DNA from 2 places in the Carnobacterium antarcticum genome. Region 2 is predicted to be linked to the other one. Evidence: riboswitches for the same ligand, from Rfam matches in the RefSeq annotation. Region 2 holds a riboswitch; the other holds the start of a gene.
The links. A riboswitch is a leader RNA that binds a small molecule or an ion and turns the genes downstream of it on or off. The one in region 2 is predicted to bind FMN.

Region 1: another riboswitch for FMN. It lies ahead of NY10_RS01755 (ECF transporter S component); the one in region 2 lies ahead of ribD (bifunctional diaminohydroxyphosphoribosylaminopyrimidine deaminase/5-amino-6-(5-phosphoribosylamino)uracil reductase RibD).

The regions. Positions count from the first base shown of each region.
Region 1 covers NZ_CP010796.1:325,944-342,197, forward strand. The annotation lists gene fur (ferric iron uptake transcriptional regulator) at 1-30, shown strand, start outside; gene xerD (site-specific tyrosine recombinase XerD) at 119-1,009, shown strand; gene deoB (phosphopentomutase) at 1,104-2,273, shown strand; gene NY10_RS01715 (purine-nucleoside phosphorylase) at 2,301-3,122, shown strand; gene lysA (diaminopimelate decarboxylase) at 3,310-4,623, shown strand; gene NY10_RS01725 (N-acetyltransferase) at 4,675-5,088, shown strand; gene NY10_RS01730 (segregation/condensation protein A) at 5,092-5,856, shown strand; gene scpB (SMC-Scp complex subunit ScpB) at 5,861-6,463, shown strand; gene NY10_RS01740 (pseudouridine synthase) at 6,476-7,216, shown strand; gene NY10_RS01745 (response regulator transcription factor) at 7,371-8,093, shown strand; gene NY10_RS01750 (sensor histidine kinase) at 8,102-9,916, shown strand; FMN riboswitch at 9,997-10,120, shown strand; gene NY10_RS01755 (ECF transporter S component) at 10,257-10,841, shown strand; gene NY10_RS01760 (YpbB family protein) at 11,044-12,108, shown strand; gene NY10_RS01765 (RecQ family ATP-dependent DNA helicase) at 12,101-13,546, shown strand; gene NY10_RS01770 (LysM peptidoglycan-binding domain-containing protein) at 13,608-14,243, shown strand; gene cmk ((d)CMP kinase) at 14,317-14,991, shown strand; gene rpsA (30S ribosomal protein S1) at 15,336-16,254, shown strand, end outside.
Region 2 covers NZ_CP010796.1:2,323,327-2,339,580, forward strand. The annotation lists gene NY10_RS10960 (DEAD/DEAH box helicase) at 1-2,097, shown strand, start outside; gene NY10_RS10965 (DUF2798 domain-containing protein) at 2,302-2,817, opposite strand; gene NY10_RS10970 (mannose/fructose/sorbose PTS transporter subunit IIA) at 3,314-4,309, shown strand; gene NY10_RS10975 (PTS mannose/fructose/sorbose transporter subunit IIC) at 4,338-5,141, shown strand; gene NY10_RS10980 (PTS system mannose/fructose/sorbose family transporter subunit IID) at 5,163-6,074, shown strand; gene NY10_RS10985 (DUF956 family protein) at 6,236-6,631, shown strand; gene NY10_RS10990 (hypothetical protein) at 6,808-7,995, opposite strand; gene NY10_RS10995 (hypothetical protein) at 8,260-9,081, shown strand; gene NY10_RS11000 (uracil-DNA glycosylase) at 9,173-9,667, shown strand; gene NY10_RS11005 (hypothetical protein) at 9,814-10,095, shown strand; gene NY10_RS11010 (hypothetical protein) at 10,181-10,489, opposite strand; FMN riboswitch at 10,625-10,739, shown strand; FMN riboswitch at 10,890-11,004, shown strand; gene ribD (bifunctional diaminohydroxyphosphoribosylaminopyrimidine deaminase/5-amino-6-(5-phosphoribosylamino)uracil reductase RibD) at 11,147-12,220, shown strand; gene NY10_RS11020 (riboflavin synthase) at 12,249-12,905, shown strand; gene NY10_RS11025 (bifunctional 3,4-dihydroxy-2-butanone-4-phosphate synthase/GTP cyclohydrolase II) at 12,924-14,117, shown strand; gene ribH (6,7-dimethyl-8-ribityllumazine synthase) at 14,166-14,627, shown strand; gene NY10_RS11035 (MptD family putative ECF transporter S component) at 15,082-15,672, shown strand; gene NY10_RS11040 (energy-coupling factor transporter transmembrane component T) at 15,696-16,254, shown strand, end outside.

The sequences.
Region 1 (16,254 bases), 610 kb from region 2:
CAAGATCAAGAAAAGAAAGGCATACAATAACATTAAATAAAGAGTAAGAGAGCGGATAACAGACATGTTTGGTGCTCTCTTTTTAACTATTGAAAGGATGTTTTGGATGGAAGTGGAAATGGAAGAGAGTTTAACGGAATATATCCGCTTTTTGACAATTGAACGCGGACTTTCAAAAAATACAGTAGAAAGCTATCAGCGTGATTTGAAACAGTATTTGCTCTTTCTAAAAGAAAATCATATCAACCATTGGGATGCGGTGGATCGGTATACGGTTTTGTCTTTTTTACAACGGTTAAAAGAAGAAGAAAAAGCAGCAGGTACAGTCATTAGAATGGTTTCCAGTTTAAGACAATTCCATCAATTTTTAAGACAAGAAAAAATTTCAACTACTGATCCGATGTTACACATTGATACGCCTAAAAAAGCCCAGACATTGCCAAAAGTTCTTTCTACCAAAGAAGTAGAGATCCTCATTGAAACACCTAATACCAGTGAAACGTTGGGAATTAGGGATCGGGCTATGCTTGAGGTGATGTACGCTACAGGACTGCGCGTTTCTGAACTAACGGAATTAAAATTGGATGATTTACATCTTTCACTAGGTTTGATTCAAACCATTGGGAAAGGCGATAAAGAACGTATTATTCCATTAGGCGATTTAGCCATAGAATGGATCGAAAAGTATTTAAAACATAGTCGAAATCGGCTGGAACGGCCAGATAAACGTTCACTTTATGTCTTTTTAAACCATCATGGACGTAAGTTGAGCAGGCAAGGGGTATGGAAAAATTTAAAAGGGCTTGTGAAAAAAGCTGGCATTGAAAAAGAAGTAACTCCTCATACATTGCGACATTCATTTGCTACGCATTTACTAGAAAACGGCGCTGATTTACGTACTGTCCAAGAGTTATTAGGACATTCAGATATTTCGACAACACAAATCTATACACATATTACGACTCATCGGATGTCGACCGTTTATAAAACGTATCACCCACGAGCTTGAAATTAAATGAGAGTTTGGTTTTTCTCTCGCATTTAAGCGGTTTATTTACTATAATAAGAGAGATAGAAACCAAGAAAGAGGAGGACAAACGAATATGTCTTATAAAAGAGTACATTTAATTGTCATGGATTCAGTAGGAATTGGAGAAGCGCCAGATGCTGCTCAATTTAATGATATAGGCAGCGACACATTAGGGCACATCGCCCAAGAAGCTGGCTTAAACATTCCACACTTGGAAGAACTAGGTTTAGGCAATATCCGTCCTTTAAAAGGTGTCCGTAACGTTCCGGATAGTGTAGGTTATTATACAAAATTAGAGGAAGTATCTGTTGGGAAAGATACCATGACGGGACATTGGGAAATCATGGGATTAAACATTCAAACGCCTTTTCGTGTGTTCCCTGAAGGTTTTCCAGCTGAATTATTAAAAAAAATCGAAGACTTTTCAGGGCGCAAAGTCGTCGCAAACAAGCCAGCGAGCGGTACAGCTATTATTGATGAATATGGTGAACACCAAATGAAGACCGGTGATTTGATTGTTTATACTTCGGCTGATCCTGTTTTACAGATTGCAGCTCATGAAAAAGTCATTCCATTAGAAGAACTTTACAAAATTTGTCAATACGTACGCGATATCACTAAAGATGATCCTTATATGATTGGCCGCATTATTGCTCGTCCGTTTGTTGGCGAACCTGGCAACTTTACCAGAACAAGTGGGCGTCATGATTACGCATTGAATCCATTCGGAAAAACAGTTTTGAATCATTTGAGCGAGGCTGGAAAAGATGTGATTGCCATTGGTAAGATCAATGATATTTACAATGGTGAAGGGATAACAGAAGCCGTTCGGACGACCAGCAATATGGATGGTGTCGATCAACTTTTAAAAGTGATGACGCAAGATTTTGAAGGACTAAGCTTTTTGAATCTAGTCGATTTTGATGCTTTATTCGGACATCGTCGCGACGTCGTTGGATATGGAAAAGCGATTGATGATTTCGATGTACGTCTTGAAGAAATCGTTGGGCAATTAAAAGAAGATGATTTGCTTTTGATTACTGCTGACCATGGTAACGATCCAATCGCCCCAGGAACAGATCATACTCGTGAATATGTTCCATTGTTAGCATACTCGCCATCAATGAAAGATCGTGGTGAATTATCTCAAGGGCACTTTGCTGACATTGGGGCAACCATTGCGGATAATTTCGGAGTAGAAAGCACCGGTTTTGGGAAAAGTTTCTTAAGCCAGCTAAACTAATAAAAAAACGTTAAAAGGAGATCAATCATGACAGTATCTTTACAAGAAAAAATTACAGCAGCAGCTAGTTTTATTAAACAACAAGGGGTAAAAGATCTCGAAATCGGTTTGATTCTTGGATCAGGTTTAGGAGAATTGGGAGATGAAATTGAAAATCCTGTTATTATTTCATACGGCGATATTCCTCATTTTCCCGTTTCGACAGTTGCTGGGCACGCCGGACAATTAGTTTACGGTGTGCTAGGGGGTAAACAGGTCCTTGCGATGCAAGGCCGTTTCCATTACTATGAAGGCTATACTTTGCAAGAGGTCACTTTTCCCGTTAGAGTGATGAAAGAATTAGGTGTTCATTCTTTGATTGTGACCAACGCCGCAGGTGGTATCAATACCAGCTTTACTCAAGGCGAATTAATGATGATCACTGATCAAATCAATTATACAGGAGTAAACCCTCTTATCGGACCAAACGATGAGGCGATGGGTGTGCGTTTTACGGATATGAGTGAACCATATGACAAGGCTTATCAAGAAACTGTGAGAAAAGTCGCTGGAGAAATGGACTTGGATTTAAAAGAAGGCGTCTATATTGGCTTTTCAGGCCCTACTTATGAAACCCCCGCTGAAATCAAAATGGCTCGTTTACTAGGAGCAGATGCTGTGGGTATGTCTACAGTGCCTGAAGTTATCGTAGCTAAACACGCTGGATTACGAGTGATTGGTGTGTCATGCATTACCAATCTCGCCGCAGGTATGCAAGCTGCTTTAAATCATGAAGAAGTAGTTGAAACCACACAACGTGTGAAAACGACCTTTAAAGCATTTATAAAAAACATTTTAGCTGCTCTTTAATTCTTTTGAAAACAATAAAACCAATGAATATTTTAGTGTTTTTGTTTTGTAAATTTTCTTTTTGAATGTAGAAAAGGATCCCGCCTCTATGAAGCTGGGGTCCTTTTTTGCCGCGTTGAGAAAAAGAGGGTTTTGTGTTAAAGTAAATAGAGCAAATTTTCGGATAAAGTTGAAATGAGGACAACAAATGGATGAAAGATTATTAACAGGTACAATGAAAATAAACGAAAAAAATCACTTGGAAATTGGAGGAGTAGACAGTTTAGATTTGGTAGAAAAATATGGGACACCAATCTACGTTTATGATACCTTGTACATTAAAGAAAAAGCTCGTGCTTTTAAAGCTGCTTTTGAAAACAGAGGGGTAGCGGCTCAAGTTGCTTATGCTAGTAAAGCTTTTTCCTGCTTAGCTATTTATCAACTGATGGCAAAAGAAAACATGTCACTTGACGTTGTTTCCGGTGGAGAACTTTATACGGCTATCAAAGCGGATTACCCTAGCGAAAAGATTCACTTTCATGGCAATAATAAATCTGATGCTGAAATTATTACGGGATTAGATTACCGGGTAGGTTGTTTTGTGGTCGATAATTTCCATGAATTAAACCAATTGAATAAATTCACTAGTATACGCAAACAAATGATGAATGTTCTGATCCGTGTTACTCCAGGAGTGGAGGCTCATACACACGATTACATTTCAACGGGACAAAATGATTCAAAATTCGGTTTTGATTTAACTAATGGGCAGGCAGAAATGGCTATTGAACTGACAAGAAAAATGCCTTTTATTAATGTTATGGGATTGCATAGCCATATTGGTTCCCAAATTTTTGAAACGGAAGGCTTTAATTTGGCAATCGATAAAGTTTTAAACAAAGCGAAAGAATGGAAAAAACAATTTGATTTTAAATTGAAAGTTTTAAACGTGGGAGGCGGATTTGGTATTCGCTATACAACAGAAGATGAGCCGTTGCCAATCGAGACGTATATCAATACCATCATCGATGAAGTTGAACAGGTATCGAAAGAGCTAGGTCTTGAAATGCCGGAAATATGGATAGAACCAGGGAGAAGTTTGGTAGGAGATGCAGGAATCACTCTTTATCAAACAGGTTCACAAAAAGAAATCCCTGATGTGCGCAATTATTTAGCTGTGGATGGCGGAATGTCAGATAACATTCGTCCTGCTCTATACAATGCCAAGTATACAGGAGTTTTTGCTAATCGCGTCAGTGACCAAACGGAAAAAATGTATTCCATCGCTGGAAAATGTTGCGAGTCTGGAGATATGTTGATTTGGGACCTGCCATTGCCTGAGGCTCAAACACAAGATATCCTAGCCGTTTTTAGCACCGGTGCCTATGGCTATGCGATGGCTAATAATTACAATCGCATTCCTCGACCACCAGTGGTGTTTGTTGAAAACGGAGTAGACTTTTTAGCGATTGAAAGAGAGAACTATGCAGATTTGATGAGATTAGAACGTTCACTGATTTAAATAAGTGAATAAACTGCTTTTTGATTCTCGGAAATCTCTAGGAGGATGACAATGTTACTCGACTATAAGAATGATTATGAAAAGATTACCATGGGATTGCTCTCATTTGTGCCAGATTTGAAAGAAGTTACTAGATTACAATCTGAAATGGAGTGGTACCAACAAGAAGAAAACCGTAAACTTTATTTGTGGCGAGGAGAAGAAACAAGAGATTTGATTGCTGTGGTAGGCGTCGAAATAGGAGAAGACTTGATTTTGCTTCGTCATATTGCTATCAATCCTTCTTTTCGAAATGAAGGCATCAGTTATAAGATTTTCGAGGATTTGGATAACCAATTTTCACAAAAAAAGGTCATTGGAACGCTGGAAACAGCTCCCTTAGTTGTAAAATGGGAACAAGAAAAAGCTAAGAAGCAGGACAACAATGAAGAAGGTCTTGAAGAAAAAGAAGAGAAAGAAGATTGAGCGATGTCTGAAATAAATGTGAAAATTGATGCTTTTGAAGGCCCACTTGATTTATTATTGCATTTGATTCAACATCTGGAAATTGATATTTACGATATTCCTATTGCGGAAGTGACTTCGCAGTATTTGATTTATATTCAATCCATGAAAGTATTTGAATTAGATGTTGCTGGGGATTATTTGGTCATGGCTGCGACGCTAATGGCTATCAAAAGCAAACTGCTTCTGCCTAAACAAGAATTGCTCTTAGACGAAGAACTTGACCTTTATGAGGCTGGGGAAGATCCACGAGAAGCATTAGTGGAACAACTATTAGAGTATCAGAAGTACAAAAAAGTGGCGGACGTTTTAAAATCAAAAGAAGAAGAACGGAATCAATATTATACAAAGGCACCCGTTAATCTTGAATATTTGCAAACGGATGTCCCAATGGAGCCTATGCAAGTCAGCACATTAGATTTAGTCGCTGCTTTTCAAATGATGGTGACTAAACAATTAAAAAAAGTACCGCTTCAAACCAAAGTAATGTCTGAAGAAACGACGATTGGCGAGAAAATGGAGTTTATTTTAGCTAAACTGCCTTCTGGCTTGAAAACGGAAGGCGTATTGTTTGCTGATTTTTTTGACGCACCGACAAAAAAAGAATTAGTAACGACTTTTCTAGCACTTTTAGAATTGATTAAGGAAAAAAATATTTGGATTCAGCAAGAAGAGAGATACGGAGATATTTTCGTATACCGTACAAAAACTGAAGAAATAGGAGCGTGAGTGCATGAATAAAGCAGCGGCGGTTGAAGCATTACTCTTTGTAGCAGGTGATGAAGGATTATCGTTAGAAGAAATCGCTTCTATTTTATCTTGCTCAACACAGCACGCTTACCGACTTTTGATGCAATTACAAAAAGAGTACGATTCTTCAGCGGAACGAGGATTAATGTTGTTAGAAGTTGGCGAGCAATACCAATTGGCAACAAAAAAAGAGTATGCTGAAGTTATTAAGAGCTATGCGATTTCACCTTTGTCCACCAACTTGTCTCAAGCGGCGTTAGAAACATTGGCGATTATCGCTTATAAGCAGCCGTTGACACGGATGGAAATCGATGAGATCCGGGGAGTGCAAACAAGCGGAGCGCTACAAAAATTGACGTTGAGAGGGTTAATTGAAGAAAAAGGCCGGGTCGAAGGGCCGGGACGAGCTATTTTGTATGGCACATCGCGTTATTTTCTAGATTATTTTGGTTTGAAAAAACTCTCAGAGTTACCGAAAATATCGGACTTGGAACAAGAACCTGCCGAAAATGAATCCGATTTGTTTTTTGAACAGTTCAATCAACAATTTATAGACATACCAAGCGAACAAAAAAATGACCATTAAGGGGTAGTTAAAATGGAAAGATTGCAAAAAGTAATGGCTCATGCAGGAATAGCTTCTAGACGGAAATCAGAAGAGTTGATCGTTAAAGGCCGTGTAAAAGTAAATGGAGAAGTCGTCAAAGAACTAGGGGTACAAGTAGGTAATTCTGACCGAGTAGAAGTGGACGGAGTTCCAATTGATCGTGAAGAACCTATTTATTTTTTATTAAATAAACCTAGAAATACCATTTCAGCTGTATCCGATGATAAAGACCGCCGTGTAGTGACGGATTTATTCCCTCATATCGAACAACGGATCTATCCAGTGGGACGTTTAGATTATGACACAACAGGTGCACTGATTTTGACAAACGATGGCGAACTGTCACAAATGTTGATGCATCCAAAATTTAATATTGATAAAACCTACGTAGCCAAAGTTGAAGGCATGGTAGAGAAACACACGCTAACTAAGTTAGAAAAAGGAATTGTCGTTGAAGGCAAACGAACAGCTCCTGCTAAAGCAAAAATCATATCAGCAGATAAAGCAAAAAATGTGACTATGGTTGAATTGACTATTCATGAGGGACGGAATCGTCAAGTTAAAAACATGTTTAAAGCCGTAGGACACCCTGTTCAGAAACTTAAGAGGGAAACATACGGTACGTTGAATCTAGATGGTTTGCGTCCAGGAGAATGGCGCGAACTGAAGTCTTTTGAGGTCAACCAATTGCGAAACTTAGCCAATCAAAATAAAAATTCTTCTGAAAAATAAGCTGCTTTAAAATAGGGATAATCAATCAGATTATTCCTATTTTAAAAGTAAGCATACATAGTAAGAGTGCGTTTAGCTGTATGCCAAAAAGAAAGTTGTGTATACTTGACTAGTACAGATTAATCAGTATGTTTAAAGTGGAGGTGTAACATCAGTGGGAAATGAAGCATTAAATCTACTAGTTGTAGATGATGAAGACCGCATACGTCGTTTATTAAAGATGTATTTGGAACGTGAAAACTATATCATTACTGAAACAGATAATGGAGAAGATGCATTAAACCTTGCATTAGAAAACGATTATGATTTAATTTTATTGGATCTTATGTTGCCTAAAATGGATGGTATTGAAGTTGCTGAAAAATTACGCGAGCACAAAAATACACCTATTATGATGTTAACGGCCAAAGGGGAAGAAATCAACCGGATTCAAGGATTTGAAGTAGGAGCAGATGATTATATTGTAAAACCTTTCAGTCCACGCGAAGTTGTCTTACGAGTGTCGGCAGTTTTGAAAAGAACCCATACTAAAAAAGAAGAAGAAAAAGAAAATCCCGATTTGATCGTGATGCCTAATATTGAAATCGATAATCAGTCACACCGTGTTTTAGCGGATGGAAAACCGGTTAATTTAACGCCAAAAGAATATGACTTATTATTGTATTTGATCCAATCGCCAAATCAAATTTTCGGTAGAGAACAACTCTTACGCGAAGTATGGAAATATGAATTTTTTGGAGATCTGAGAACAGTAGATACCCATATTAAACGATTACGGGAAAAATTGACCAAGCAATCTGAGGCGGCTGCAAAAATGATTGTGACTGTTTGGGGATTAGGGTACAAATTTAATTCCTATCCTGAAGAAAAGAAGTAGGTTAAGTGATGATTAAATTAAACAACATCACCTTTCGTGTATGGGCAGTCACTATGCTTATCGTAGGGTTTTGCTTTATTACGACCAATCAGATATACGGCAGCATCTATCAAAAAAATGTTGAAAACAATTATCTATCCGATTATAGAGCCTCAATAAAAACGACAGAAACATATTTAGAAGAAGATCCTCAGTTTTTAATCGATCACTTGGATAAGTTGAAAGCGCACGATACCCATGTGTTTATGTCGATTTATTTAGATGGTCAACCTGTCAGTACCTCTTACAATGTGTCTGAACAATTGACGCCTTCTTCTAAAGAGATTTTACTCGCTGATGAAAAAGTAAAAAAAGCGATGAAAGCTGGAAAAGATACTGAGATCATAAGCGAACATGAAAATAAAAAAAACGCAGAGTCTGTATTTATTTTCCGCATGAAAACTTTCGAGTTCAATGGACAAAAGGGAACATTGTATTCGTTTGGAGATTTGTCTTTTTTAAACGCAACACAACAAAAAATGAATATCTGGTCTCTGATTAATTTTGCTCTTTATGGATTGTTAGCAATTGGTCTTTTTTATTATTTGCAAAATCGTTTAGGGAAGCCTTTGAACGAATTAAGAGACATTGCTTTTGAATATGCAAAAAATGATTTTTCACAACAAGCTCCAATACATTATAAAGATGAAATCTCACAACTTGCTTTAGCCATGAATAAAATGCGGAAATCATTGGAAACCACTGGAACGGCAACTCGACAAGAAAAAGAATTGTTAGAAAACATTGTTACTTCGATCTCAACCGGTATTTTATACTACAATCAAGATAAAACTTTGCTGATGTCTAATCCGATTGGCGAAGAGTTTTTGCATAATTGGTATAAGTTGGAAGGGATAGAAGAAACGGCTGTGCCGGAAGTGATAGCAGATCAAATAGATGAAGTGATTGAAAAATCTGAAAAAGTTTATTACGATGCTACCTTTAATGACATTTATTTCGAAATCACATTAGTTCCTTTATTTGATGAAGGGTTAGAAAACGTCCGGGGAGTTCTAGTATCGTTGCAAGATTTAACAAAAGAACGGCGTTTGGATAAAATGCGCGTCGATTTTATCAATAACGTTTCTCATGAATTACGAACACCTTTAGTAATGATACAAGGTTACAGTGAGGCCATTTTAGACGATATAGCTGAAACAGAAGCAGAAAAACATGAGATGGCGAGTATCATCGGCGAAGAATCGAAACGGATGAATCGAATGGTCAACGAAATGCTGGATTTATCTAGAATGGAAGCAGGTCATATTGATTTGATTCGTGAAGATGTCATTTTAGAACCGTTTTTCAGAAAGTTGATGGCGCGTTTTAATCGTATAGCTGGAAGCAGTCATGTAAGGTTAACCCTTAAAATCGATCCAGGAGTGCAAACATACGAGATGGATGAAGACAAGATGAACCAAGTATTTGTCAATTTGATCAACAATGCTATACGGCATACTGCTATGGCGGAACGAGAAAATAGAGAAGTCAAATTATGGGTTCATTTAGATAAAGTTTTTGATGAAGTTGTTATGGAAGTGATAGACAACGGCATTGGCATAATGGAAGAAGATATTCCCTATATTTTTGATCGCTTTTATAAGGCGGATAAATCTAGAACGGTTTATAAAACCAATCAGACGGGTACTGGGATTGGATTATCAATCGTAAAAAATATTATTGAAGAACATGGCGGCACTATTGAGGTTAAAAGTGTTCCAAATGAAGAGACAGTTTTCGCCATGCGTTTTCCTTATATTGATCCTAACGAAACAAACGTATAAAAAGTAAGTAAAACTCTTGCAAAATACTCTTAAGTTTAGTATACTTTAGGAGTACAGATGATGTACTAAAAAAATAATAGATTCGTCTTCAGGGGCAGGGTGTAATTCCCGACCGGTGGTATAGTCCACGAGCTAGGTAGCATTATCTGGTTGAACTGGTTTAATTCCAGTACCGACAGTAAAGTCTGGATAAAGAAGATGGGGCTTATTTGAATGTACTAATGTTCTTATGCTCTGTTTGATTTTTCTGAAGAAAAATTAGACGGGCATATTTTTTTGACTAGTATTCTTCGGTAAGCTCAAAATGCTCAAGCTGATGAATCCTTTTAGGAGGATTTTTATGCAAAATAGTAACACAAAAAGACTAGTAGGAGTTTCGATGCTTGCAGCGGTCGCCTTCGTCCTAATGTTTTTCGCTTTTCCCATTATCCCTGGAGTTTCTTTTTTGAAAATAGATTTCAGTGATATTCCTGTATTGTTAGGTATGTTTTTATATGGTCCTGTAGGGGGAATAATGGTAGCTGTGATCCGGACGGTTCTTCATTATATTCAAACTGGCGGAGATGCAGGGTATCCTATTGGTGATGCGGCTAGCTTGATTGCCTCGTTAGCTTATTGTTTGCCGATTTATTATATTATGCGCAATAAAGTAGAAAACACGCAAACCATCGTTTTTGCTAATGTGATTGGAACCCTCTCTTTAACGACGATCCTATCGTTCTTGAATGCTTATGTGCTGATCCCGCTTTATTTTGCCGTTTTAAACTTCAGCGTTGGTCCGATACAACAATACGTTTTTTACGGTGTAGTACCCTTCAACCTGGCGAAAGGAATAATCGTCAGCAGTGTTTTCGTTATTCTTTTCGCTAAAATGAAACCCTGGATCGTTCGCAATAAGCTCTCTAATTTCAGTTATGGAAAATAGAAATTAAATTGTATATTAAATAAAGAAATGGGACTCGTGATCGTAACGAGCCCATTTTTGTTTAATGCAATAAAAAATAAAGTAATTTATGTATTTCCCATTATATTTTCTAAATATTTGGTATATTAGAATAAGAAGAAGCATTAAAAATAAGCAGTAACAATAATCAAATGAAACAAAGAAAGAGGAGGAGACTACTTTGGTGAAATTGACTTATTTTGAAAACTTTTGTTTGTCGTTGTTTTCAAATGATGTTTCGAAAAAATCCTCTACCATTTACCATATACTTACAGGAAAAAGAACAGCTTCGATATTGTATAATGCTCAACAATACCGTTTAACAGCTTATTTTTCTTTGTTTCCAAAAATAAAACGACAACAATTTGAACGCCTAATAAACAAAATGGAACGTTTAGAATTGATTACAGCAGATTCCGAAGGAGAAGGGTATCAATTAACAGAAATTGGAGCTAAAGGCTATCAACAGTACTTTATGAAGCATACTTATCCAGTTCATTTAAATCAATTGAAAAATGGAGCTGTTAACGCCTATTTTTGGCGTAAATGTTTATTTGTTACCCAAGTTTTATCAGAGGTTCGCCATGGCAATAAACGCTATTTGCCATTGGAAAAAGAATGGAAAAATCAAATCTGGTTAAAAAATTGGTTAAATCAACATCATCAAGATAAGCAAACTTTAGCCCAGCAATTTGGCAAAGAATGGTTATTTTTATTAAATGAGCTGACAGAAACTAATGCTGAGATCATCGTTGCTTATCTAACCGGCCATGGAAAGATTGGAAAAACACGAAGACAATTAGCTGAACATTATGGTATCGAACCTCTTGAAGCTGAAATAATATTGACAGATTGTTTAGCTGAATTGATCGAATGGATTGAACGACAGCCACAAATGGTTCCTTTATTTTTTTCAATTTATTCTGAAACGGCAAGAGACTATAGCGGCATTACCCAAAGTGCAGCTATAACGCAAAAGTATTTATTGAACGGCCATTCTATTGAGGAAATTGCTGATTTGCGCCGGTTGAAATTCAGTACGATTTCAGAACATGTAATCGAAATAAGCATTGTTGATCCATCGTTTGATTTGTCGCTTATTTTGCCGATAGAAATAAGAGAAGAACTTAATCAGATGTTAAGCGAAAAACCGAATCTCACCTATCAAGAACTGACGGAAAAAAGACCAGATATTCTCTTTCTTTGGTATCGTTTAGCACAGATTGAAAGGAGGCATCGTATTGACTAATCAAGAAAAAATCAAAGAATTGCTTGGGAGTCATTTTGGATATACTTCCTTTCGTGAAGGCCAAGAAGAAGCCATATTAGCCGCTTTATCAGGAGAAGACACACTTGTGATGCTGCCGACAGGAACAGGCAAATCCATTTGTTACCAACTAACCGGTTATTGCTTAAAAGGAATCGTGCTGATTGTTTCTCCGCTCTTATCTTTAATGCAAGACCAAGTAGAACAATTAAAAATGTTTGGTGAAAAAAGAGTTGCGGCTATCAATAGTTTAATGGATATAAAAGAGAAAGAGTGGGTTTTAAATCATTTAAATCAGTATAAATTCATTTTTCTTTCGCCGGAAATGCTGCAGCAGCCTTTGTTATTGGAGCGGTTTAAACAGTTGGAAATTGGGTTGATGGCGATCGATGAAGCCCATTGTATTTCACAGTGGGGGATGGATTTCCGTTTAGATTATTTAGAACTGGGAACGATTCGAAAAACATTGAACTATCCGCTGACAATGGCGTTAACAGCAACAGCAACAGAAACCGTCCGGCAAGAAATACTCGATTCGCTGTTGCTGGATAAAGATAAAACCAAACAAATAGTGTACTCTGTTGATCGTCCTAATATTGCTTTTTCTGTTGTTGCGTGTCGTCGCAATAAAGAAAAGAAACTGCTGGAAAAAATTGAACAGCTAAAAAAACCAGGAATCATTTATTTTTCAAGCAAAAAAAAAGCCGATGAAGTTACGGCTTGGCTTAAAGTGGAAACGCCGTTTGCAGTAGAAAGTTATCATTCTGATATCGAAGGGGATGATAAAATTAAAATTCAGCAACAGTTTATTCAAAATGATATTGACATTATTTGTGCGACGAGTGCTTTTGGTATGGGAATCAATAAAGAAAATATTCGTTTTGTTATCCACTATCATTTGCCGGCTAGCATGGAAGCTTATCTTCAAGAGGTAGGCAGGTGTGGACGTGACGGGAGGCCAAGTATCGCCATCCTACTTTATGAACCAGGCGATCAATTTTTACAAATGCGCTTACATGAAGATGGTTTACCAACGCCAGCTATGTTAAACTATGCTTATCGCAATGGAACTGTTTTTGATGGCAGTTGCAGTACGATTCAACAAGAAATTATTGAAAACTATCTTTCTTCTAAGACTCCTCTTGAAGAAGCTAAGGCCCAAATAATGAGCCGCGAGCTGCAAAAGAAAAGGCAACTTGACTATATGGTTCAATATGCTGAAACAACTTCATGCAAAAGAACTCATATACTCTATTATTTCGATGAGACCAGGATAGAAAAGCCTTTAAACTGCTGTTCTAATTGTGGTTTAGATGAAAGTGTCTATTCGGCTGATCAAGATGAGTTCCTTAGAAATAAGGCAACCACATTTTTAAATTGGAAAAAGACCTTGAATGAACTGTTTTTATTAGAGAATTAATAGGACAAGATGAAACGAAATATGGTACAATAAAAGCGAATTATCTTTAGGAGGAATATTTATGGCGGGGAAAAAATCTAAAAACAATCAAAAAGACGAAATATGGTCTCGTAAATTTGACGATGAAGATGGCTTAGCGAATGATGAACAGTCAAGGATAGCTCGCAAAAAAGCCAAAGGGGGTATTTCTCCAATATTGACTTCGCTTTTTATTTTTTTAGCGCTTCTGATAATTCTGCCAGTAGCGACTTATTTATGGTACACCAACAGCGGTCGTGCTGATGAACTAAAACCTGCTGAAGATAAAATAACGATTACGCAAAACAGCAGTACGGAATCAAGTTCTGAAGCGAAAAAATCATCTAGTTCATCAAGCGAAGAAAGTTCAGAATCTGTTTCGTCAGAAGAAAGCAGTATAGCGGAAACGCCGGTTGAATCTGAAGCTGTCATTGAGCAAGAAGAACCAGAACAATCTACTCCAGAAATTATTGAAGAAGCGCCGATCGAAGAGACGCCTGAAGTGGAAACACCTGAAGTAGAGACACCAGCAGAAACTGGAAATACATATACTGTTAAAGCTGGCGATAACCTTTACCGGATTGCGTTAAATCATGGGATGACAACTGAAGAACTAAAAGCACTGAACGGCATTTCGGGAGATGAAGTCTCTGTGGGTACTGTGTTAAAAGTTAATTAATGAGAATAGAATAGGTACTAGAAGCCGTCCTTGGACGGCTTTTAGTTTGAAAATAGAAAGAAGGCTTATGATAATGGAAAAAAAAATGATGATCGCGATAGACGGTCCAGCTTCAGCTGGAAAAAGCACGGTAGCTAAAATAGTAGCAAAAGATTTAGGCTATGTTTATTGTGACACAGGAGCTATGTACCGTGCATTGACCTACCAAGCGCTTCAACAAAAGGTAGATCCAACTGATGAACCTTCTTTGGTGAAACTATTAAAAGAAATCGACATTTCTTTTGAACCTTCTGATGACACACAAAAGGTATTTGTAAACCAAAAAGAAGTAACTGAAGCTATTAGACAACCAGATGTAACGAACCTTGTTTCTGCAGTAGCTGCACACAGTGAAGTTAGAAAAGAGTTAGTAAAAAGACAAAAAGAAATCGCTGGACAAGGCGGTGTTGTTATGGATGGCCGTGACATTGGCACAGCTGTTTTACCTAATGCTGAAGTGAAGATATTTTTAGTTGCAAGTGTCGAAGAGCGAGCTGAAAGACGTCATAAAGAAAACCAGCAAAAGGGAATCGAAACATCGTTAGAGACGCTGAAAAAAGAAATTGCTGATCGTGATTACAAAGATTCTCATCGTTCTGCTTCACCTTTGACGCAAGCAAAAGACGCTGTTTTAGTTGATACGACCAGTTTGGATATTCCTCAAGTTGTTCAAAAAATCAAAGAAGTTATTCAAGAAAAAACGCAGTAATGAAATAATTCCTTTATTAACGTATCTTTCTCTTTTTGACCGGTGCCTTACCAGTAATAAAAAAACGGTTAAAAAGAGAATGTGCTACATTGATTTTGAAAGCACTTTCCTTTGAAAAAGCAATGATAAGCGGTATAATGATAGTAGACTTATGCTGTGCCTTAGCTAATTGCTTTTATTTTTTTGATCATACCAAGCAAGGGAAAACCAACGAAGTTTATTGATCAATAAATTAAGCTGAAGCAGCAGATTACAATCCATCAGGTGTTTTGGTGGCAATATTTTAAAAAATTAGTTAAAATAGATGAAGAATAGTTATTTGGCTAAATTAGGAGGACAAAAACATGACAGATCATACAGACAATCACGAAGTATCAGAACAAGAGTCAATGATGGACGCGTTAAACAGCGTACAAGAAATCCACATTGGGGATACTGTTCAAGGCGAAATATTAAAAATTCAAGATAATAAACAAGCTATCGTTGGAATCATCGGAGGCGGCGTTGAAGGGGTTATCCCAAACAATGAGTTATCAGCAGCTCCTTTTGAAGATGTTACCGAAATCGTCAACGTCGGAGATGTCGTAGATTTAGTTGTTATCAAAGAAATCAAAGATAAAGAAAATGGCAGCTACCTGCTATCAAAACGCCGTATTGACGCGAAAAAAGTATGGGAAAAAATCCAAACAGATTATGAAAATGGAACAATTATCGAAGCACCGGTTAAAGAAGTTGTTAAAGGCGGCTTAGTCGTAGACGCAGGAGTGCGTGGGTTTGTGCCTGCATCAATGGTAGATGTTCACTTTGTTGATGATTTTTCAAGCTACAAAGGACAAACATTAGCCTTTAAGATCATGGAAATCGAACCAAGTGAAAATCGATTGATACTTTCTCATAAAGCTGTTTTGCAAGCTGAAAATGAAATCAAGAAAAAAGAAGTTATGAAAAACCTGACAGAAGGAGAGACCGTTAAAGGGAAAGTTGCTCGTTTAACTAACTTTGGGGCTTTCATTGATCTTGGTGGTGTGGATGGTTTGGTTCATATTTCTCAACTATCGTACGAACATGTTAAAAATCCTGCTGATGTATTATCTGTGGGAGAAGAAGTCGACGTTAAAATTCTTTCTGTTAACGAAGAAGAAGGACGTATTTCGTTGTCTATCAAAGATACACTACCAGGACCATGGGACAATATTGAAGAACGTGCAGCTGTTGGTTCAGTCTTAGACGGTACAGTCAAACGATTAACGAGCTTTGGTGCAT
Region 2 (16,254 bases):
CAAGCTCAACCAAAACGAGTTTTATTTGTAGTCCATCGAGAGCAAATATTAAATAAGGCAAAGAGTGATTATCAAAAAATTCTTGGTGGGAAGAATGAAGATTATGGTATTCTTTCAGGAACTAAAAAAGAAATACAGGCAAATTATCTTTTCGCAACAATCCAAACTATTTCAAAAGAACCTATCATGCAGCAGTTTGCTAAAGATCATTTTGATTATATCTTGATCGATGAAGTCCATAAAGCTGGAGCTCAATCTTATCATCGAATACTTGACTATTTTCATCCGAAATTTTTATTAGGAATGACAGCAACTCCAGAACGAACAGATGGATTCAATATTTTTGAATTATTTGATTACAATATTGCCTATGAAATCCGTCTTCAAGAAGCACTAGAAGAAGAGATGCTCAGTCCATTTCATTATTTTGGTGTTACCGACTATGAAAAAAATGGAGAACTGATTTCTGAAGCCACAGATTTAAAATACTTGGTTGAAGAAGAGCGGGTCACGTATTTGCTAGAAAAACTTGATTATTATGGTTGCTCTGGAAACATACCTAAAGGATTAGTTTTTTGTAGCCGCAAACAAGAAGCCGAAGCTTTATCTCTATTGTTCATCAAGAAAGGACATCCTAGTTCTTACTTGTCTGGGGATCATTCGCTTGAGGAACGAGAAAAACAAATTGAGCGGCTAGAAAAAGGCGAGATTGAATATATTTTTACGGTGGATATATTTAATGAAGGGATCGATATTCCAAAGATCAATCAAGTAGTGATGCTTCGAAATACAGAATCGAGTATCATTTTCATACAACAATTGGGACGTGGCTTAAGAAAAGACTCCTCAAAAGAATATGTTACAGTTATTGATTTTATTGGGAACTATAAAAATAATTATATGATTCCAATGGCTTTGTCTGGTGATACGTCTAGAGATAAAAATAATTTACGCAAAGATACGTTTGATACAAACTTTATTTCAGGAGTTTCTTCTGTAAACTTTGAAAAAATAGCAAAACAACAAATTTTTTCATCGATCAATAGAGTAGCTATGGATAGCATGAGTGAACTGAAAAAATCTTTTGAGCTGCTTTCTAATCGTCTTGGACGAGTACCTTATCTCAAAGACTTTCAAGAACAACAAACATTGGAACCTGTTTTGATAGCCAATAAGAAAGCGAGTTATTATGACTTTTTAGTAAGCATAAAACAGAATGAAGGGGTCATCTCTGAAACAGAAAACCGCTTTTTAACGATTGCTTCACGAGAGCTTTTACCCGGAATGCGGAAACAAGAACTAATTTTATTGCAAAAAATGATGAGCGAGCCTAAAAAAAGCCTGTCATTGGAAGAAATTTTGCGACTATTTGAGCAGCAGACAATTCCAACAGATAATGAAACGCTAAACTCTGTTTTAAATACCTTGAATTTGACCTTTTATACGGGTGCTATAGCTTCCACCTATAAAGGACAATCTTTTATTGAAAGAATAGGAAATCAAGTCAGTTTATCCCCATTATTTAAAGAAGCGCTAAACAATGACTATTTTATCAACTTAATGGAGGATATTCTCTTAACCGGACAATTGAAATCAGTCAATTATTCTTCTAAAGAACCATTGACACGTTATCAAAAATACAAAAGAAAAGACGTTTTACGTCTATTAAACTGGGACCAACAAATGGTAGATCAAAACGTTGGTGGATATACAGCGAGCAAAGGTGAGTTTGTTATTTTTGTAACGCTAAAAAAAGGTGATAATTTTTCTGGTGCGCAAATGGCTTACGAAGATGAATTACTAGATTATTCGACAATGAAGTGGTTCACAAAAGCTCCAAGAACGATGAAATCTCCTGAAGTGCAAAAATTAATGCACCCTGAAGAATGGACTATACGAGTATTCGCTAAGAAATCAGATAATGAAGGAACAGAATTTTATTATCTAGGTGAAGTAATACCTGTAAAAGATTCTATCATCGAGTTAGAAAAACCCATCCAAGATGGTGGGAAGAAAAAGGTAGTTGAAATGTTTTTGAAGTTTTTAACACCTATTGATGTGAGTCTATATCAGTATTTAGAAGCTGGGCAAGAATAATATCTGGATTAATGAAGATAGAAATTAATCTCTCAAAATATACCTTTAAAAATACACTTCATTACGAAGTGTATTTTTTGTATAATTTCTCCTGGGCAACGTTGATTAAATCATAGATAAGCAAATATAGGGTATCGGATATGAATTATGTTTTATGTAAATCAAAAACAGCCCCAATTATTAGCAGGAGCTGTTTTTAATCTATTACTTTTCTTGAGGTTCTTCAGAAACAGATGAGTTATTAACATCCTTTTTTGTATGGAGCATAAACAAAACTTGTCTAGCTATAGGTTGTGCAATTAGAGCTTCTACTGCAAATGAAATGGCGAAGTTACGAGGCCACTTGTGGAAAAATAATTGAATGGGTTCTAACGAAATATCACGTTGTCCTATCCATGATCCGATAACGGTCATAAAAATAGACATTAATAAGACGTTGCATAAGATGTTGATAGTGATTTGTGAGCGAAAGCTGTCGTTTTTATCTACGATGCTAGCTGACAACTTGTCTGCAGGTGCGTGCACCAACAAGACTAAAATAACCACCGCGATCCAAATAATGGGCAGTATCGCCAATGTTTGTTTCCAAGTTTCCATAGTAAAGCCAATCTCAAAAGCCGTAATCAATGGTGCAATAATAGTGACTGAAAGAATGGAAACAATCCCCATAAATAGGGTGAATTCTTTCTTTGATCTAGGCAAACGTATAAAAAAGTCCAACTGAATTCCTCCATTTTTACGCAAAAAAAAACAGCAAACCCCAAGGAGGTTTGCTGATCAATTATACGCAATTTATTTTTTTGTTTATTTGTAAGTTAATCCTGTCATAAAACAAAAAATATTTCTAAGTGTTTTTTAAAATTATTCTTAATACTAAATAATACACTAAAAACAGAAGATGATTGAGAAAAGACAGTATCCGATACACTAATTAGTGTATCGGATACTGTCTTTTCTATTTGTTTTAAATCCCATTAATACAAGACTCTTAAGCGATACACTATAGTTGGCACGAAAATTGCTTTATATTAGGTGACGGCAAATAATAGGCATTTGAGAAGGAAGGGATTGTGTGGGTATATCACTATCCGCTAAGTAAGAATTAATAATTGGGTAATCGACAGACAAGAAATTACAGTGTGGATCAACCAATTAGATACACTGCGGATGACGGTTAAATGGAAAATTACAAATAAATTAATTAGGAGGTAGAAATATGGTAGGAATTATACTGGCAAGCCATGGCGAATTTGCTGAAGGTATCTTGCAATCCGGCGCAATGATTTTTGGAGAACAAGAAAACGTTAAAGCTATTACTTTAATGCCAAGCGAAGGCCCAGAAGATGTGAAAGCAAAAATGACAGATGCAATTTCTTCTTTTGATGATCAAGATGAAGTATTGTTCTTAGTAGATTTGTGGGGAGGTACTCCGTTCAATCAAGCGAACAGTTTGTATGAAGAACACAAAGACAAATGGGCGATCGTTGCTGGTTTGAATTTGCCAATGGTGATTGAAGCTTATGCATCACGTTTATCAATGGAATCAGCTCAAGAAATTGCTGCACATATCATAGATACGGCAAAAGAAGGTATTCGAATCAAACCTGAAGAGTTAGAGCCTAAAGGACAAGCATCTGCGGCACTTTCTGAAGATGGACAACCTAAAAAACCGCTTGCTCCAAATACAGTAGTTGGGGATGGGCAAATCAAATTTGCTTTAGTACGTGTGGACTCTCGTTTACTGCATGGACAGGTAGCAACAGCATGGACGAAATCGACACTGCCAAACCGCATTATCGTCGTTTCAGATGCAGTAGCTAAAGATGATCTTCGTAAGAGGTTGATCGAACAAGCGACACCACCTGGAGTTAAGGCGAATGTTATTCCAGTCGATAAGATGATTGAAATTTCTAAGGATCCTCGCTTCGGCAATACGAAAGCGTTATTATTATTTGAAGGTCCAGAAGATGTCTTAAGAGCGATTGAAGGCGGCGTAGATATTAAAGAAGTTAACGTTGGTTCATTAGCCCATTCAGTCGGAAAAGTAGTGGTTAGCAATGTGCTTTCTATGGGACAAAATGATGTAGCAGCTTTTGAAAAAATGAAAGAAAAAGGCATCAAATTTGATGTACGTAAAGTACCAAATGATAATCGCGGCAATATGGATGATATCCTTAAAAAGGCAAAAACTGAATTAGCACGCGCAAAATGAAAAAAATAAAGTAAATAGGAGGGCTATTATGTCTGTTATATCAATTATTTTAGTAATACTTGTTGCTTTTCTAGCTGGGATGGAAGGAATCTTAGATGAATTTCAATTCCATCAACCATTAGTGGCATGTACATTAATCGGCTTAGTAACCGGTAATTTGACAGCAGGTATCGTTCTTGGCGGTACACTTCAAATGATCGCGCTTGGTTGGGCAAATATCGGAGCAGCGGTAGCGCCAGATGCTGCATTAGCATCAGTTGCATCAGCAATTATTTTAGTATTAGGTGGACAAGGTATTGCCGGTGTTCCATCAGCAATCGCAATTGCGGTTCCACTTGCAGTAGCAGGACTTTTCTTAACAATGGTTGTTCGTACACTTGCTGTACCTATCGTACACTTGATGGATAAAGCAGCTGAAGAAGGTAATTTTAGAAGAATCGAACTATTGCATCTATCTGCAGTAGCTATGCAAGGGGTTCGTATTGCAATTCCTGCAGGAGCACTTTTATTCATCCCGGCACAAACCGTTCAATCATTCTTAGAATCAATGCCAGCATGGTTAACAGATGGTATGGCTATTGGTGGCGGAATGGTCGTTGCGGTTGGTTATGCATTAGTTATCAACATGATGGCAACAAAAGAAGTATGGCCATTCTTCATTATTGGTTTCGTAGTAGCTGCAATTTCTCAATTGACCCTTATCGCTCTTGGAGCTTTGGGTGTAGCTTTAGCCCTTATTTACTTGAACCTTTCTAAAATGGGAGGCTCTTCTAATGGTGGCGGAGGAAGCAACTCTGGCGACCCGCTTGGCGATATCTTGAACGATTATTAATCCTGAAGGAGGAGAAGAGAAATGGCAGAAAAAATTCAATTAACAAAAAAAGATCGCTTAGCCGTTGCATGGCGTTCTACGTTTATCCAAGGTTCTTGGAACTATGAACGGATGCAAAATGGTGGTTGGGCTTACTCAATGATTCCAGCAATCAAAAAATTATACACATCAAAAGAAGATCGTGCAGCAGCATTAAAACGGCACTTGGAATTCTTTAATACTCACCCGTATATTGCTTCCCCAATTTTAGGAGTTACTTTAGCACTTGAAGAAGAACGTGCAAATGGTTCTCCAGTTGATGATGTAGCGATTCAAGGGGTTAAAGTTGGGATGATGGGTCCTTTAGCTGGTGTTGGTGACCCAGTCTTCTGGTTTACTGTACGTCCGATGTTAGGTGCTTTAGGAGCATCACTAGCAATGGGTGGAAATATCCTTGGACCAATTATTTTCTTCGTAGCTTGGAACTTGATTCGTTGGGGCTTTATGTGGTATACGCAAGAATTTGGTTATAAAGCCGGTTCTAAAATCACTGATGACCTTTCAGGAGGCTTGTTGCAAGATATCACAAAAGGTGCCTCCATTCTGGGAATGTTCGTACTGGCCGCGCTGGTACAGCGATGGGTATCGATCAGTTTCCTACCCGTTGTCTCCAGAGTTCAGTTAGACGAAGGAGCCTATATTGAATGGGATAAACTTCCTAATGGTGGTGAAGGTATTCGTCAAGCCTTTGAACAAGTAAACTCAGGATTGGCGCTTTCACCAACGAAAGTAACGACCTTACAAAATAACTTAGATGAATTAATTCCAGGTTTGGCTGCATTGCTTTTAACATTAGGGTGTATGTGGCTGCTTAAGAAAAATGTTAGCCCAATCGTTATTATCCTAGGCTTATTCGTAGTTGGAATAGGCGGACATGTAATCGGACTATTATAATCAAAGGTGTAAAAAAATCCGTTTGAAATGTCTGAACCAATAATAGTTCACACAATAAAAAGTGGCTGGGGTTTATCACCTCAGCCGCTTTTTGTATTGGCTTAATCGCTTCAAGCAACGTATAATGAATGAAACAAGTTAAATGAAATGGAGCGGATAGAATGGTTGAATCAATTAATACAAAGGTAGATTTGGTAATAGATGCCACCGCTTTTACGGGACTAACGGATTATGGGAAAATCATGATCGGTGATAAAGGCTTTGAATTTTATCATTCTCGTGATAAACGTAAATTTATTCAAATTCCGTGGGAGGAAGTAGAACAAGTCATTGCCTCTGTAATGTTTAAGGGGAAATGGATTCCGCGTTATGCAATTGAAACGAAGAAGTCAGGAACGTTTACCTTTTCTTCTAAGAAGCCGAAGAAAGTTCTTCGAGCTATACGGGAATATGTAGAGCCTGACCATATGGTACAATCTCTAAGTTTCTTTGATGTCCTGAAACGTGCCTTTAAGTCGATAGGGAAAAAGAAACCAAAAACGAGTAAAAAGAAGTAAGGGAGTACTAGTTTAACTATTGCTTCTTGAGTGATACAAAAAAGCCTAGAACTATTGAGTTCTAAGCTTTTTTGTATCAAAATAATTGTAGATTTAAGTGTGCATATCGTCTCCTAAAGTTAGTGTTTATCCAAGTTAGAAAATTCCCCAGGTTCTTCTTATCAATTAGGGGAGCTTTATTCAGCTTTGACTTCAAAGGTTTCTGTGTAGCCATCTTCATCTCGAATAGTAAAATAGAGGGTATCATCTTTTTCAGGAAACGGATCATAAAGAGATAATGTGAATTCACCAGTGTCATTTGATCCAGTCGAAGCCAGTCCGCTTTGATTTTTTCCGCCAATAGCAATGTGAGCATTAGGCACGGTTTTTCCATAAAAGTCTGTTGAGTCACCATTTCCTCCAGGCTCGCCTTTGTCTTTACCGATTGCAGGAAATTCTGTTTGGTCATGCATACGATCAATCGCTTTTTGAGCTTCTTCGGAGATTTCTTGTACTTGTTTTTCTACAGTGACAATGAACCCATTCATAGGAATAAAGAACGTAATGTGCTGACCAGCCTCAGGATATTCTTCAAATTGTGTTTGAAAATAAGTAGAATTGCTGCCGCTGCCTTTTGGTGTGGATAACGTATAGAATCTATCATTCATCTGGTATGCAAGACCTCTTGCATATCCACCAAAGGGGCTATTGTAAATAAGTGTGGTTGGATAAATAACATTTAATTCTAAAGATTCAGAAAGGTCACTTTTTACGCTTTTTGGTGCATTATGAGCTTCAATCACTTCCATGCCATTTTCAGCAGCGTGAATAGGCAAATGAAAAACATCTTCTCGATGAGTTCCTGGAACAGCTATCGTTAAAAGAATTTCATCATGTGATTCGAGATCCCACTCATCAAAGACAACTGTAAAATAGCCTTCTTCATTCACTTCTAAATCTATTCTATCGTCGGAATACCCTTCATCTCCCTCAAATTGCATGAAAGCATTATTGTCTGGGTGGATTCGGCCGTTATAGATAAAGGTGTTTTGGTGAATGCCTCTCAATTCAATATTTTCTAAAGCGCGTTTTTCAACAAGTTCAGGATTTTCAGCTAATGAACGCACGTATTCATGCATTTCTTTTTCATCAAGTTCATTTTCTGTTTGTGAATCACTCTCACTCATACCATTTGCAGCTTCATCATTGTTTTTTTCGTGTTCTGTCGTATCTTCATTTTGTAGGCTTTGGTTAGGCTGACTAGATTGTGTCGAGTCTTCTATTACTTCTTTTTCACTATTATTATCTTCATTGTTTCCACAGCCAAATAATAAAAGCGCAGATGTACTAAGAAACATTATTTTTGCTGTAAGGCTATTTTTCATGAGGAATCCTTCCTTTCGAATAGGTGTAACTTAATCCTAACAAGAATAGTTCTGGGTATAAATTGAAAGGGCTTAGAAAAATACTTGTTCAGCAGTAAATTAATAGAGTAAGAGCTGTTCCGGAGATCAGCTGAAGCAGAAGTCCCTGTATAACAGCAAGCAAATTGTGATGAAGAAACTAGTGGAAATGATAGAATTAAAGAATGAAGAGTAAGTTCTTAATTGGAGTTGAAATTGTTTCGTTTGAAGAATGGAGGAGGAAAGATGAATTTCAATAGAACTTTTGGAAAGAAAAAGAAAAGCTTGTTAGTAGGACTGGCTGTAGGGTTAAGCATAAGTTTAGTTGGTTGTTCAGGAGAGGATACCAATCTAAAAGAAAGCACTAATAGTTACGATTCAGAAGAACAAGTAACTACTTCCGAAAAAATAGAAGTAGCGGAAAGTGCCAATTCTATTGACGAAGAAACAAAAGTGAGTGAAAAAGAGGATAAAATTACTGAAAATGATCAGCCGATAGATGTAGTTAAAAAATATTCTTCTGAAGAGGCTAGTACAAAAACAGCAACTTTTTTAGAATGGACTGCACCCAGAGCTGAGACAGGTAATATGGCCGTATCTGATTTCTTTTTTAACCATGGTGCCGCTGGCAAAGGCGATTGGTATGCGTTAACAGAAGATGGAGAAATTCAGGTCCAAGAAACAATTCCTGACGAAAATTTGCCAGGGTATGATGCTTTCGACATCCATGCTCTCGGAGGAGTAGTATTTTATACGTCACTGTCAGGTATCACAGGGTATGATGAAACCCCGGAAACACAGGCCACGGCAGTTGGGTTCCATGAAATCGCAGACCCTGATTTTTCTATGCACAAATATTTATTAGGGGATAACGGGGTAGTGTATGAATTAATTGGAACAGTGGAAGAGATAGGGAGTTTTAGCGCGGGCTATGATGAATATGCTGATGATGGATTAACTAAGCCTGGGGCAGAAGCAGTTGAAAATTTTGTGTTTAAGGTCTCAGAAGATAAAGCGGCACAAGAAGAATGGGTGCGCATATTGACAGAACAGCAGCAAATAAACTAAAATCGAAAAACCACTTAATAGTTCTGTATTTTCATCTGCTAATCAAGAGAATGCTGTTAGGAGAGAGAATCTGCTGGTTTATTTAAAGCAAATGGATAAAATCAAACCTAAACTGATACTTGTTGGAGAAGCACCAGGGTATAGAGGTAGCCGACTTACCGGAGTTCCTTTTACCAGTGAACATTTGCTGATGAATAACGTGAAGGGGTTAGAACTATTTGGCAAGGAAAACGGTTATAAACTGCCTTCGGAAAAAGACAAGCTGTTAAAAGAAGCAACGGCTACCATTATATGGAATACACTTTTAGAACAGGATATTGTCTCATTAGGATGGAATGCTTTTCCTTTTCACCCTCATAAAAAAGACAACGGCAAAAGCAATCGGATGCCAACAAAGAAAGAACTTTTGATGGGAGAAATGTTTCTTATTCAAATGATTGAAATGTTTCAGATTGAAAAGGTTGTTGCGGTAGGCAATAAAGCGGAAGAAAGCCTTCATCAGCTGGGAATAGAGTGTCTGAAAGTAAGACATCCTGCTCAAGGCGGAAAAAATGCATTTGTTCAAGGAATAAAGCGAATCAAATAAGAATGAACTAACGAATACAACAGTTGAATAATCTTGAATAGGAAGAGTGTCTTCTATCGTGTTGTAGGAATAATTTAGTTGTTCTAGGAATCAGTATTTATAATCGATATAATAAGAGCAACTATTTTTTTAGAGGAGTGATTTATATGACGAATGAACAAAAAGATAGACCGACAACGCAGTATCTTTTACCACATGGCTGGACAATTAATTTGTCTGACAAAGCTGACTTGCTTCAAAATAACGATGGTAAAGTTGCAATCATTCTTAAGTCAAAAAACTTTGGAGATGTCTCGCCTGTTGTATTTGATGTATTGGAGAACAGTATTCATGTGCAGTCCTTGCCGCATTTCGCAGAACGAGTATCTTTCACATTAGATAAAGAAATTGAATTGGTGTTTAATTCTTTTGTTTACGAACAAGGATAAATAAAGCTCACTGTTTATTTTTAAGAAGTTCAGTTTTAGAAAAGAAAAGTAACAAAAAAGGCTCATTTGACGAGCTTTTTTGTTACTACTCTTCTTTCTTGCTGTAAATTTCATAAGCAAAATATCCGCCTAATAAGCCGATTCCAGCTCCTAAACTAAGTGTAGATAATAAAGAAATGGGAAAAAATGAGCTTGAAATCATACCAATAATACAACCAAGAAGCATGCCTAGTGGTATCAAACTATTTAGTAAATCTTGAGCGCCTTTGGTTTTTTTCTTACCCAAGGTACCATGATCGTGCTTTTGTTTAAGTTTTGTAACTACAAATATCCCGATTACCCCTACTATTATCATAGGGAGTAAAATAAGTGCAATTTCTATTACTGAGCTCATACTCAAATCTCCTTCATTTTTTAATCTGAATTGATTCTACCATACTTAATTAATACAGCTAACCAACTGCTTCAAAAAATTAAATCACTATTGACATTAGTTTTGTTTCACTATACTCTTACAGTACAAAAGTAAATAAGTCTTCAGGGCAGGGTGCAAGTCCCTACCGGTGGTAAAGCCCACGAGCCGCAAGGCAGATTCGGTTAGATTCCGAAGCCGACAGTATAGTCTGGATAAAGCGAAGACAAACTAATTGCTGAACAATGAAGATGATTGAAGTCTTATTTGAGATGGATGGAAATCGTGAGTTTATGATGCAGCTATTAAACCGTCTTATTTAACGATAAGCCAAGCCCTGGATGTAAATCTTGGGCTTTTTTGTATAGTGTTTGAAAAATTAAATAGTCTTCAGGGCAGGGCGAAAGTCCCTACCGGTGGTAAAGCCCACGAGCCGCGAGGCAGATTCGGTTAGATTCCGAAGCCGACAGTTATAGTCTGGATAAAAGAAGACATCAGTTTTAAAGAACAAAAGCAACCGTGTACATAGTATGCGGATTTATTTGTGGTGTCTTTATAAACAAAAATGACGAAAGCCCTGAGAAGAAATTCTTAGGGCTTTTTATTTGGGAAGGGGTGAGAGGATTGGATGAAGAATATATGCAGCTTGCATTGAATTTAGCCAAGAAAGGCAAAGGATGGACGTCGCCGAATCCTTTAGTGGGTGCTGTGGTTGTTAAAGATGGAAGAGTGATTGGTCAGGGATATCATGAAACATACGGGCAGCCTCATGCGGAAGTAAATGCGGTTGCATCAGCAAAAGAAGATGTGGCAGGAGCAACGTTGTATGTCACGCTAGAGCCTTGTTCGCATTTGGGAAGAACGCCTCCTTGCTCAGACTTGTTGATAGAGAAAAAGATTCAACGAGTCGTGGTTGGGACGTTCGATCCGAATCCATTAGTGGCTGGAAAAGGGATTGAAAGGATTCGTAATGCTGGAGTTGAAGTGGACGTAGGTGTCTTGGAAAAAGAATGCCAACTATTGAATGAAGTGTTTATGAAATACATTATCACTAAAGAACCTTTTGTTGTGATGAAAACGGCGATGTCACTAGACGGAAAAATAGCGACAGTGACGGGTGAATCTCAATGGATCTCTGGAGAAGCTTCCAGGCAGCAGGTACATAATTTGCGTCATGAATTGTCTGGGATCATGGTCGGGGTCGAAACGGTTATCAGAGACGATCCGAAGCTAACTGCCAGAGGGCCAAATAGCAAAAATCCCATTAGAATTGTGGTGGATAGTCAGCTCAGAATTCCGCTGGCGTCAACGGTATTGACTCAGCAGGATACAGCTAAAACAATCGTAGCGGCTACTGAAAGAGCCGATAGCGAAAGAGTAAAAACGTTAAAGCAAATGGGCGTTGAAGTCATTGTGACTAAAGAGAAGTCTGGGAGAGTTGATTTGCGGGAATTAATGAAAACACTAGGTGCCATGGGAATCGACAGTGTTTTGCTGGAAGGCGGTGCGGCATTGAATTTTTCAGCCTTGGAAGAAGGCATTGTGGATAAAATGCAGGTTTATATTGCGCCAAAAATCATCGGAGGAAAGCATGCTAAAACAGCTGTTGAAGGGGCAGGCGTTGCAGATTTGAAAGAGGCTTTTCAACTGAATCGGATGACAGCTGGGATGGTTGGAGAGGATCTAGTTGTAGAAGGCTATCTGGATAAATAAAGAGAAGCAATCGATTGGAGGAAGTCTCATGTTTACTGGAATTATTGAAGAAGTGGGAACCGTTAAGTCGATCCAAAGCGGAAAAAGTTCTTCAGTTCTCAGAATAAAAGGGCAAAAAGTAGTGCAAGGAACGCGTATTGGGGACAGTATCGCAACAAACGGTATTTGTTTGACTGTGACGAAGATAGAAAACGATTCTTTTGAAGCAGATGTTATGTCTGAATCATTAAAAAGGACGAATATCGGAACATTGATTCCCGGAAGTTTCGTCAATCTAGAACGGGCACTGAGTTTGGAAACTCGGCTTGGCGGACATATCGTTAGCGGCCACATCGATGGAACTGGACAGATCAGCGAATTTAAACGCGACGATAATGCTGTTTGGCTCACAATTGAAACTGATCCTGGGATATTACGGTACATTATTGAAAAAGGCTCCATTGCTATTGATGGTGTAAGTTTGACTGTCGCGGCGGTGGATGATCAATCTTTTCAAGTTTCTATTATCCCACATACAGGAGAGGAAACGGTGTTGCTGTGTAAGCAACCGGGGGATACTGTAAACCTGGAATGCGACATGATTGGAAAGTATGTCGAGAAATTATTAGGACTGAATTCGAAAAAACAACCTCAAGAGAGCAGTCGAATAACGCAAGATTATTTGCAGGAAAACGGGTTCTTTTAGAACAGATAGGAGCAAACCATGTTTAATACAATTGAAGAATTATTGGCTGATTTAAAGGCTGGAAAAAATATCTTATTGGTGGATGATGAAGATCGAGAAAATGAAGGGGATGTTATCTGCGCTGCTGAATTTGCGACGGCAGAAAATGTGAATTTTATGGCTGCCTATGCTAAAGGCTTGATTTGTATGCCAATGACTAAAACATATACGAAGAAGTTAGCCTTGCCGCAAATGAGTTTGGACAATACAGACAATCACGAAACAGCGTTTACCGTTTCAGTGGACCACGTAGCGACTACAACGGGGATTTCAGCGGGAGAACGGTCATTGACAGCTATGCAATTAGTTTCGGATGATGCGAAACCGGAAGATTTTAGAAGACCAGGGCATATGTTCCCGTTAGAAGCGGTGGAAGGAGGCGTGTTAACTCGAAATGGACATACTGAAGCTACGGTTGACTTGATGCGATTGGCAGGCTTGCAGCCAGTGGGATTGTGCTGTGAAATCATGAAAGAAGACGGAACGATGGCAAGAAGAGATGATTTGCTATCGTTGGCCAAAGAGCATGGATTGAAGATCGGGACAATTGCAGATTTGATTGACTACCGGAAAGCCAAAGAAGCGGTTATTTTTCGCCAATCCAAAGCGCAATTGCCTACCAAATATGGAGAGTTCGACATTTACGCATATGAACACGCTATTACCGGGGAACATCATGTGGCTTTGGTTATGGGAGAGGTCAGTGACGGAGAACCAGTATTGTGCCGGATTCATTCAGAATGCTTGACCGGGGATGTATTCGGTTCTAAAAAATGCGATTGCGGTCAGCAGTTGGACGCGGCAATGAAACATATTGCAAACGAAGGTCGTGGTGTTTTGGTGTATATGCGGCAAGAAGGGCGCGGGATCGGCTTGGTCAATAAAATAAGAGCTTATGCATTGCAAGATCAAGGACACGATACGATTGAAGCCAATTTGATGCTGGGATTCCCAATAGATTTGCGAGAGTATTATGAGTGCAAACAAATTTTTGATGATTTAGGCATCTATCAACTACGTTTGATGACCAATAATCCGCTGAAAGTTGAAAGCATGGAGAAATACGGTTTGGACATCGTAGAAAGAATTTCACTTCAAATGGATGCTTATGCAGAGGATGAAGCTTATTTAAAGATCAAACAAGAAAAAATGAAGCACTTTTTGAACTATTAAGAAAAGGCATCAAGAGCTGCTAAAAATAACTTAAATGGAGGAATTCAAATGAACGTATTCGAAGGAAACTTAATTGCAAAAGGTTTAAAAGTAGGGATCGTGGTTGCACGGTTTAATGAATTTATCGGGTCAAAATTATTGAGCGGTGCAGTGGACGGGTTGAGCAGACATGGTATGTCAGAGGAAGAAATCACTGTTGCGTGGGTACCGGGAGCTTATGAAATCCCGTTAGTAGCCCAAAAAATGGCAGCATCAGGAGATTACGATGCTGTTATCACGTTAGGTGCAGTCATAAAGGGTTCTACCTCACATTATGATTATGTATGTGCAGAAGTTTCGAAAGGAGTAGCTGCAGCTGCAATGAATACAGGAGTACCTGTTATTTTTGGTGTTTTGACGACTGACAATATCGAACAAGCTATTGAACGTGCCGGTACTAAAGCTGGAAATAAAGGGTATGACTCAGCCGTTTCTGCAATTGAAATGGCTAATCTGTTGAAAGGTATGTAAAGACTGAGAAGTGAACAGTCAAAATCGCCCCCTTACTTGAAGAAAATAGTTATTCTAATGTGCTAAAAAATTAAGTCGCTCATCTAAAAGTTTGCTGCTGCAGCAAAATCTTAGATGAGCGTTTAGTGTTATGGGATTTATTGTGTAACGGGCAAACAATCGGCTCATCTTTGATTTAGAAACTAAATGCCGTTACAGAACCGTTTAAAAAACTGATTTTGATTAGAAGACCATTTGATTTTCTATGGTAGTAAATAAGTAATTTTAAAAAAAGTAAACATCACTATAAAAAGTTTCTCGTTTTCTGTTAGAATAGATAGGTTGAAATGTATCTGTGATTCATTTAACAAAATTGATCTATTAATTAAAATAAAAACGTCTAGTTGAAGAATTTGTCTGTTTTTATGAAAGCAAGACAGTTTGGAGAAATGCGTTTTAAGAAGGAGAAAAGAAGATGGAAAAACTAAAAGTAGGAGATTTAATTAATATCGGCGTTTTTAGTGCGCTGTATTTTGTTTGTCTATCGGTTGGAACGTTGCTAGGAGTAGTATTGATTCCAGGAGGAACGCATATTTTCGCGCCTTCATTTGCAGCTCTTCTTTCCGGAGTTGTTTACATGTTTTTAGTGACTAAAGTGAAAAAGTTTGGTGCGATTTCAATCGTAGGAATCTTATTGGCACTGTTTTACTTTAGTTCTGGTCATTTCGGACCAACTTTTTTAGCGAGTTTAATCTTTGGCTTTTTAGCAGATTTTGTTGCTAAAAAAGGACATTATGTAAGCGACAAATGGAATTTAGCGAGTTATTTTGTCTTTTCATTAGGCAATTTGGGACCGGTTTTGCCAATGTGGTTTATGAAAGAAGCTTATATTCAGAGTTTGGTTGAAAGAGGAAAAGATAATAGTTATATCACAAAGGTACTAGCTAGTTTCGAATGGCCCGTTATTGCGACTGTTTTAGTATCACTGGTTCTCTTTTCTATTATTGGCGGGGTATTTGGTCAAAAAATGGTGAAAAAACATTTTAGCAAAGCTGGTCTAGTGTAATGCAACTTGATCCAAGGACTAAAATGGTCATTTTGCTTTGGTGCAACTACATTTTGCTGAGCCAGGTCCAAGGTATGTTAGAAGTAATAACGGTATTCCTTTTAGCACTGTTGTTTATTCTAGCGGATAAAGGAAAAACCGGGGTAACGTATTTGCTGATTTTTTTAGGGATGATTTTGGTAGATAAATATGTCATTGACCAAGTTTCCGATGGAGTCTCAATGGTCCTTATTTTCTTTGCGGTAAGTTTGCGATTGATGCTGCCGTGCATTATGGCTGGAACGTATTTGATGCAAACTACCACTGTGGGAGAATTAACTCTGGGATTGCGAAAATTACGGACACCAGAAAGTATTCTTATTCCAGTCATTGTGATGGTCCGTTTTTTACCAGCAATCAAGCAAGATTATCAGCATATTCGGGATGCCATGAAGTTTCGCGGCATCTTTCTTTCAAAAGGGGACATGGTTAAGCAGCCGGTCCGCTTTTTTGAATACATCATTATTCCCATGATGATGTCTGCTGGAAATACGGCACAAGATTTAACGATTGCTTCATTGGCGAAGGGAATCAGTCGTAAGA